DNA from 4 places in the Paenibacillus marinisediminis genome. Region 3 is predicted to be linked to each of the others. Evidence: riboswitches for the same ligand, from Rfam matches in the RefSeq annotation. Region 3 holds a riboswitch; each other region holds the start of a gene.
The links. A riboswitch is a leader RNA that binds a small molecule or an ion and turns the genes downstream of it on or off. The one in region 3 is predicted to bind cyclic di-AMP.
Positions count from the first base shown of each region.

Region 1: another riboswitch for cyclic di-AMP. It lies ahead of ACXX53_RS21360 (ubiquitin-like domain-containing protein); the one in region 3 lies ahead of ACXX53_RS12330 (TrkH family potassium uptake protein).
Region 2: another riboswitch for cyclic di-AMP. It lies ahead of ACXX53_RS03295 (KamA family radical SAM protein); the one in region 3 lies ahead of ACXX53_RS12330 (TrkH family potassium uptake protein).
Region 4: another riboswitch for cyclic di-AMP. It lies ahead of ACXX53_RS06640 (3D domain-containing protein); the one in region 3 lies ahead of ACXX53_RS12330 (TrkH family potassium uptake protein).

Region 1 is NZ_JBTGUH010000016.1:13,462-15,664, forward strand. Features, by position in the region: gene ACXX53_RS21355 (TatD family hydrolase) at 1-537, shown strand, start outside; cyclic di-AMP (ydaO/yuaA leader) riboswitch at 730-922, shown strand; gene ACXX53_RS21360 (ubiquitin-like domain-containing protein) at 1,223-2,203, shown strand, end outside.
Region 2 is NZ_JBTGUH010000001.1:729,575-731,777, reverse strand. Features, by position in the region: gene ACXX53_RS03300 (cobyric acid synthase) at 1-560, shown strand, start outside; cyclic di-AMP (ydaO/yuaA leader) riboswitch at 656-786, shown strand; gene ACXX53_RS03295 (KamA family radical SAM protein) at 1,074-2,165, shown strand.
Region 3 is NZ_JBTGUH010000004.1:256,951-259,153, reverse strand. Features, by position in the region: gene ACXX53_RS12335 (CPBP family intramembrane glutamic endopeptidase) at 1-814, opposite strand, end outside; cyclic di-AMP (ydaO/yuaA leader) riboswitch at 1,071-1,238, shown strand; gene ACXX53_RS12330 (TrkH family potassium uptake protein) at 1,309-2,203, shown strand, end outside.
Region 4 is NZ_JBTGUH010000002.1:175,506-177,708, forward strand. Features, by position in the region: gene ACXX53_RS06635 (amino acid ABC transporter ATP-binding protein) at 1-448, shown strand, start outside; cyclic di-AMP (ydaO/yuaA leader) riboswitch at 708-893, shown strand; gene ACXX53_RS06640 (3D domain-containing protein) at 902-1,696, shown strand; gene ACXX53_RS06645 (polysaccharide deacetylase family protein) at 1,752-2,203, opposite strand, start outside.

The DNA.
Region 1 (2,203 bases), on a different contig from region 3:
ATTGCAAAGCTGACAGAACATGAGAAGGTTGTTGCCATCGGTGAGATTGGGCTTGATTACTATTGGGACACGTCCCCTAAGGATGTGCAGCAGCGAGTGTTTCGTCAGCAGATTGGACTGGCTCGCGAATTGAAGATGCCGATCATCATTCACAACCGGGATGCTCATGAAGATGTGATACGCATTCTCCGTGAAGAGAAAGCGAAGGATGTAGGCGGTATCATGCACTCCTTCTCTGGCAGCTGGGAAACAGCGAAGATGTGTATGGATATGGGGTTCTATATTTCGTTTGGAGGCCCGATTACGTTCAAGAATGCCAAGCAGCCTAAGGAAGTGTTGAAGCAGGTGCCGATGGACCGCTTATTGGTTGAAACGGACAGTCCATACTTGACACCTCATCCATACCGTGGAAAGCGAAATGAATCTGCTTATGTGCGCCTTGTAGCGGAGGAAGCAGCTGGAATAAAAGAGTTAGATTTTGAAGAATTTTGCAAAAAAACGACCGACAACGCCCTTACATGTTTTGACATGCGTTGAAAAACGAAGAAAAACCGGTGATTTAATGTTCTACGCCAAAATTTAAATGGATTTCTTTATCAAAACAGCGGATTGTAACTTTTTTTTAATCCTTTTTACCGAAAAACGAAATTGATTAGATCTTTACAACTTTGTAATAAACACGATATGATGACTCACAGAAGTTCGATTGAACTTGAATATTGTTCCAACCAACCAGTAACGCTGAGTCTCTGAAACAAGAGAGCGGGGGAACCACATGCCATCGGTTAGTGCCACACCGATGCGGAGTGTATCCTAGGGGTGAGTTCCGGGCGACCGAGCCATGAGCCGGTACGAACGGATAGGGCGACTCTCAGCGCCCGAACCCGACAGCTAACCTCGCAAGCGTATGGAGAGAGGTCCTCGTCTTGAGTCCTAAATGGGTTGTCTGTTTGGGTCATCTTAGAAGCCATGAGAGAGATTCCTCTTAATTTAGGCTTCTTTTCGTTTTAATCAGCTTCGAGACTGTGAGTAATGGAAACTCGCATAATCGTGCTAGCCTATTCATAGGTTAGAAGAAGCAAAGGTGAGGAAGGAACCGTTACTGGGGTTGGTATGAAGAACAAGCCGGCACAAGCTTGTTCAACATCCTATCACCAATAGTCGCGTCAGAAGCAATCATGCAGCATTCTTGACGGCGGGACTATGTAAGGAGGACCGAGAAATGGGAAACATCGTGAATAACGAACCCCATGATCCCCGATCATCCAGCAAGTCACTCGCAATGCAGTGGAAGCATGAAAATGTGCGAATAATTTCAGTAATTGCTGTAGTTGCTATCGCTATAACAGTAGTCAGTGTATTGGTCGGTTTCAGCTATTCGAAGAAGACGGTATCTGTATTCGTCGACGGACAGTTGATGAAGCTTGAAACGAGACAGGATACGGTACGCGAAGTTTTGGATGAGCACGCGATTACCGTAGGAACACATGATGATGTGTCGGTGGAGCTAGCAGCAGAAGTAGAAGACGGAACTAAAATCATCATAGATCGCGCGGAACCTGTTCATTTGACGGTAGACGGACAAACGAAAACATTGTACACGACAGAGTACGATGTGAAGCATGTCTTGGATGAGGCTAATGTCTCGTTAACCGAGCTGGACAAAGTGTACCCAAGCGTAGACACAGCTATAAAGTCCGATATGGACATCAAAGTGGTCCGTGTGACCAAGGATATTGTACAGCGCAAAGTTGATGTTCCGTTTCAAGTTGTAAAGCAAGCTGATCCGAATCTGAAGAAAGGTTCTACCAAGACTGTTCAGAAGGGTCAAAATGGTCTAGTCGTACAGCAGATCGAGCAGGTTTATGAAGATGGCAAGCTTGTTCTTTCGCAGATGGTTGGCAAGACAGTTCAAGCCAAGCAAGTTGACCAAGTTATTGCTTACGGTACGAAGAAGGAACCGGAAGTTGCGGTATTGTCAGCCAAGAGCGTAGATACCGAACAGACGGCGAAGGACAGTGTCGGCTTTGACTACAAGAAGAAACTTACTAATGTGCAGTTGACTGCTTATACGGAAGAGAAAGGCACCCCAGGGGCGAAGACAGCATCCGGAACCAAGGTTACTGAAGGTCGAACGATTGCTGTAGACCCTGATTTGATTCCGCTTGGATGGTGGGTATATATCGAAGGTTATGGCTTCTAC
Region 2 (2,203 bases), on a different contig from region 3:
GTGCGAAGCTGGTCGGAATCTGCGGTGGCTATCAAATGCTAGGCAATCTAATAAGTGATCCAGATGGTGCTGAGACAGAACCGGGGACGGTCGTTAAGGGCTTGAGTTATCTGCCGATAGAGACGTGCTTCTACGCGGAGAAGAAGATTGAGCGTGTGTCTGGCGAGGTAAGTCGAAATCTAACCGACAAGGAACACTTAGAGGGGTTGAAGATAGCAGGCTATGAAATTCATATGGGGCGTTCAACGGTAAATGTGAGCGAGAAAGCCATGGGTCCTATGTTCATGCTTCAAGGCGCCGGAGAAGCCTTTGGCGATGGCTTTGCCTCGATAGATGGGAAAGCATGGGGAACGTATGTGCACGGTATATTTCATAATGATCATTTTCGCCGTGCATGGCTTAATCAGCTGAGGGAAGAGAAGGGTTTATTGCCGCTCAATAGCTGTTTTAGCTTCGTGAATCGACAAGAAGAGGCTTTTGACAGGCTGGCTGATACAGTGCGCGAGCATCTGCGAATGGAGCTTCTTTACGATATTGCAGGAATCACTCCTCATGACTAACGGAAACATCATACATCAGTTGTGGTGCTCACATTTTGCGTTTCTGGAAAATATTGAGTGGTAATCATGTTGACAATATGTCAATATTCATATAGCATAGAAGTACGCTTAATTCCCAGCGATGGGAAGCGGGGGAACCAATCAGTGGGGCTAGTCGCAGCAATGCGTAGGAAACCATCTTTTCCGAGTCCGTCAGCTAACCTCGTTTGCAGGAGATGGGTCACATCACCATTATGAACATATCACCATGACCCGAATCTTTATTCGGGTTTTTATTTTTTTGCTGACCCTATTTCACAACAATGACCGATGAGTCATTATTTGTGTTGGGGTCTTTTTTATTGACCCGCAACAGTATTATCTTCTGCAAGCAAGAAAGAACCATTTTCCCCCCCCCCGTCTCAGTCAAGACGCATCTAGACTGAATCCAATCACCGATCATCATGATGATCCGCACATCACTTGAAAGAGAAGGACTGAGTAAGCCAATTCTTGAGTAAAGGGGCGATCGTAATGCCGCAACCAAAGTACATTACGCAGATTGATCGAATTACTGCTATTCCCGAGGAAGAACGCGCTAAGCTCAAACAGATCACGGAGAAATTCGTGTTCCGTGTGAATGATTACTACCTTGGCCTGATTGATTGGAACGATGAACATGATCCTATCCGCAAGCTCGTCATTCCGAATGAAGGAGAGCTGTTGGAGTATGGACGTTGGGATGCATCTGATGAGCATGCCAATTATGTAGCACCTGGATGTCAGCACAAGTATGGAACAACGGCGCTTCTCATTGTATCGGAGGTGTGCGGCGCTTACTGTCGTTATTGCTTCCGTAAACGCTTGTTCCGCAATGATGTGAATGAGGCTTCATTGAATGTAGAGCCGGGCCTAGCTTACATCGAACAGCATCCTGAGATCAACAATGTGCTGCTCACGGGCGGTGATAGCCTTATTCTCTCTACGAAGAAGATTCGTGAGATATTGGAACGTCTTCGCAGTATCGAGCACGTGAAGATTGTGCGATTCGGCTCCAAGCTGCCGGTGTTTAATCCGATGCGGATCTATGAAGATGAAGAGCTGCTTCAGGTGTTCCGTGAGAATTCGAGTGTAGATCAGCGGATCTATGTGATGGCGCATATCAACCATCCGCGAGAGATTACTCTTGAAGCGAAGCGAGCCTTTGATGCACTCCATAGCGCTGGTGTTATCGTGGTGAATCAAACGCCTGTATTAAAGGGGATTAATGATGATCCAGCGGTGTTGAGTGAACTGCTTGACCAATTATCATGGGCTGGTGTTACACCGTATTACTTTTTTATCAATCGTCCAGTTGCGGGCAATTCTGATTTTGTCTTGTCCTTGCATCGTGCATATGAAATTGTCGAGCAGGCGAAGGCACGGACCTCGGGGCTTGGTAAGCGGGTTAGATTGTCCATGAGTCATGCGTCCGGCAAGATTGAGATATTGGCGATCGAAGATGGCAAAGCCTATTTGAAGTTTCATCAATCGAAGAACGGAAATTATGGGAAGTTTATGACGCTGGATTGCCCGGAAGGTGCTTCATGGTTTGATGATCTACCAGGTCATGAACGGTACTTATAATCGAGATGGAATATCTAGAAAGAGTCCTGTAGTGATTA
Region 3 (2,203 bases):
CAGCGCACACTACCGCTGCAATCCCCATAATAAGTGACATTAGCTGATAGGCGTAGTTTAGCATCTTCTCTGCTGAGTCCTGCTGGTGCACCATTTCTGAAGCATATGCAATCGGTACATTCCATACTGGTCGAAGGCTGGTTATGTAGTCTCCAGACCATGTGGCAACTAGCTCCAACGAGGCATCGCCTACTTTGGCAGCAGGCACAAGGTATCGGATCTCGTTCGGATTCGTGGCTGACACCGGCATTCGCCGTACTTGGGCATCTGTGTACCCGAGCTCGCGAACAGCTTCATCCGTCCGAGCGGCCTTATCAGCCTCGCTAAGGTTAGATGAACTAGAAGGCATGTCAGTCGTTCGGGTCTGATAACCTACCAGCTTACCGCTAGTCATGTGCAGATCTACGATGGTGTATTCCAGATCATTCAGATAGCCTCTTCTCATCAAGACACGGTAGTAGTCGTACGGAGCCAGCTTGTCCCAAGGCTCATAGCTCTCGTTCAATTGTTCTTTGCTTACATAGCCGGATAAGAGCTGATTCGTCTCATATATGACGGCTGTTTCCACTGGTTTATAGGACTGTCTTCCCGAGGCGAATGCCTCATCTGCATAAACCTTATATGCGAGGTTCAAAGCTTCTTGCTTCGTGAGGGGCTTGGCGAGTGCTTCTTCACTGCCAGATGCAATGGGAGCTATGACTTGAAATGCCAAGAAGATCATAAACCCGATCACGGAGCAAACGATTGCAAGTCTTGAGACAGTTCTCTGATGCAAAGGCGCAGTAACGGATGCTTGTGCAAAGTGAGAAGACAAGGGAATCCCCCTCTATCGTGGAATGGTCTTATAATGATTGTATATCTGATCATAGCCGCTTATGTTTCATTTGAAAAGGACAAGGTTATCGAAATTATAATGCAACGTCAAGAAAATGGGCGTGACACTGATGCATTGCATGAAAACATTCTAATGTAAACGCTCTTAGTCCCTAATTCGGCGGCATTTCCAATGAATTTGCCAGTATATTGACTTTGTAAGTGCTCGTATAAACGTATATAATCATCTCGTTATGAATTGTATAGAGCCGAGTTTCGCGCAAGCGAAAGCGGGGGAACCGATATTTGGGGTGAATTTCGCAATGTGTTGCAGTCTTAGAGCATAAGCTGTACACGCTGCGAATAGGGCAACTTGACGTGCCCGAATCCGTCAGCTAACCTCGTAGGCGAGCACGTCAGGAAACCAGACAGCATTGGTATTCCGATGCTTTTTTTTATGAATTTTTTTAGAGGTGGGCACAGCAAGTGAAAAAGATTGAGCTATTACGACCATGGAGGCTAACTCCGGCGCGCATATTGGCAGTGGGATTCGCTGCAATCATTTTGTTAGGCTCATTTCTTCTGATGCTCCCCATATCAAATGTTGACGGTAAACCGCTCCAATTTATCGATGCATTGTTCACAGCGACGTCTGCGACATGTGTTACGGGATTGGTTGTCGTTGATACGGGGTCGCACTTTACCATGTTCGGACAGATCGTCATCTTGTGTCTCATTCAGATCGGTGGTTTGGGATTCATGACGATGGCGACGTTGTTCGCACTCGTATTCAAGAAGAAGATATCGTTGAAGGAAAGGCTGATCTTGCAGGAAGCGCTGAATCAGGGCTCGATGGAAGGTATCGTTCGTCTTATCCGCAAAGTGCTGCTGTATTCTCTCATCATTGAAGGTTCAGCCGCTATGTTGTTTGCTCTGCGTTGGTCGATGGATATGCCTTTTGGACAGGCGCTGTACTTTGGGATATTTCACGGGATATCCTTTTTCAATAATGCGGGCTTCGATATATTCGGGATGACAGCAAGCGGACCGTTCTCCAGCTTGACCAGCTATGTCAATGATCCTCTCACTAACATCGTAGCGATGTTCCTGATTGTATCGGGAGGTATAGGATTTATCGTAATATCCGATCTGGTTGATTATCACAAGACGAAGCGATTGTCGCTTCATACGAAGGTTGTACTATATACAACTGGCTTCTTAATCGTATTCGGGGCGCTTGTCATCTTCTTATTCGAATATTCGAATCCAAACACGATGGGGGATATGAACTTCTTCGAGAAGATATTAGCTTCGTTCTTTCAATCGGTTTCACCACGTACAGCAGGGGTCAATACGGTTGATATTGCCGGCCTGCGGCAGGCAACTCAAT
Region 4 (2,203 bases), on a different contig from region 3:
GTCCGTGTTGGACAATATCATTATCGCCCCGATTAAAGTGAAAAATGTTCCGAAGGATAAAGCGGTGCAAATCGCAATGGATCTGCTCACGAAAGTCGGTTTGGCGGATAAAGCGAACGCATATCCAGCTCAACTGTCCGGTGGACAGAAGCAGCGGATCGCCATCGCTCGTGCTCTCGCGATGCAGCCTCATGTGATGCTGTTTGACGAGCCAACGTCTGCACTTGACCCTGAGATGGTTGGAGAAGTGCTTGAAGTTATGAAATCACTCGCTGCTGACGGGATGACTATGGTCATTGTCACACACGAGATGGGCTTTGCCAGGGAGGTAGGCGACCGGATCATCTTTATGGATGGCGGTCAAATCGTAGAGGATGGAACACCTGATCAGGTGTTTGGGAATCCCCAACATAATCGAACCAAGAATTTTTTGAGTAAAGTATTGTAAACCTTATATTGAACGATGTGAAATATTCAAAGAGCGCTGGTTGATCCGGCGCTCTTTTTATTTAGTCTCCTAACCTAAATTATGGATAATCCTACCCTGTTTTCATCCATCCTTACACCACTTCTGAATTACCGTAATCATCCTTATTTATTGTTGAAGCAGTCATTATTGTCATCGTGTTGTAATCTCTGAACCCGTTGTGCCCCAAGGATTTGAAGGATATTACATTATATAACATTTGATAGGTTACAAATCTGTGATAATATGTAAGCCAAGCCGAACGACAACGTACGGGGGACGCCTGATTGATGTTTCAGACGAGATTAATCGATCTGATCATCTTGGGGTGAATCGTATCGCAGCTCTCTATCGGAGAGAAGCGAACGTAGGGTACTCCTTAACCCGAATCCGACAACTAACCCCGGAGGCAGATTCTAAGGAGGTAATAACAACATGAAGAAGAGCTTAACACTTAAGATTACGGGCTTGATGCTCGGAGTAGTCACATTACTACAGATTATTCCTGTATATGCGGAAGGAAGCCAATCAACGAGCAATGCTACATTCTATCAAACAGCAGAACAATATAATGTGAGCATTGAAGGTTTTCTAGCAGATCATCCTGTGATCGAGAAGAAGAAGTTGTATGCTGGTAATGAAGTTATGGTTCCAGATGTGATGCAGAATAGTCCCGTCGCTAACCTAACGGTAGATGAGCAGGGTAAGAAGTCGGAAACTGCGACAGTAACAACTAATGCAAAAAATGAAGCAAAAGATAATGCAAAAGCACAAGCGGCAACTTCAAAAGCAGCAGCAGCTTCAGTGGCAGCAGCGGCTCCGAAGAGTCAAACATCAAAAGTTAAAGCTGCGTCAACAACAGCTGAGAAAGCTGCATCTAACACAGTAACTGTTGCAGGAAGAGATATGACGTATACGGATAAGCTTGACATGCGTGCGACTGCTTATACTGCAGACCCGAGCGAGAATGGATGGGGCGCGGTTGATGCATTAGGTAATCCACTGCGATTAGGTACAGTTGCTGTTGACCCGGATGTAATACCGCTTGGAACCAAGCTGTTTGTGACTGGCTATCAATTTAGTCATTTGCCTGGTGGAGGTTTCGTTGCGACTGCATCTGATACTGGCGGTACGATTAAAGGAAATAAGATTGATATCTTCGTTCCAGTAAGCAAGAGTACAGGTGATGAATTCGGTATTCAAGATGTACAGGTATATGTACTGAAATAAGGAAAAAGATACGAGCTTGTCCGTTGAAGGAACGGATAAGCTCGTTTGTACTTAATCAGTAATCTCTCTTTTCCTTATGATCATGAAGTAAATCGGGCAGTGTAACAAACTGATAATTCTGTTCGCGAAGCTGTCGGATAACCTTGGGCAGAGCTTGAACCGTGTTCTGCAAATATCCTGGTTTTCCTCCTCCGCCTGCATGCTGCAGAATGATCGAGCCGGAGCTGACTTGACTCATGATGTTCTGTTCAACACGACTAGACGGTATGCCGCGCCAATCATTAGAATCTACATCCCAATTGACGACGATATAACCATGGTCGCCAGCCCACTGAAGCTGCTCTTCGGTAATCTCACCGAATGGAGGTCTGAAGAATCGAGGTTTATAGCCTGTAATATTCGAGATGATCGTTTCTGTATTCTGGATCTGCTTGACGAATGATGACATGGTCGTCTTCGTAAGCAGCGGATGATCGTATGAATGATTTCCGATGATATGCCCTTCAG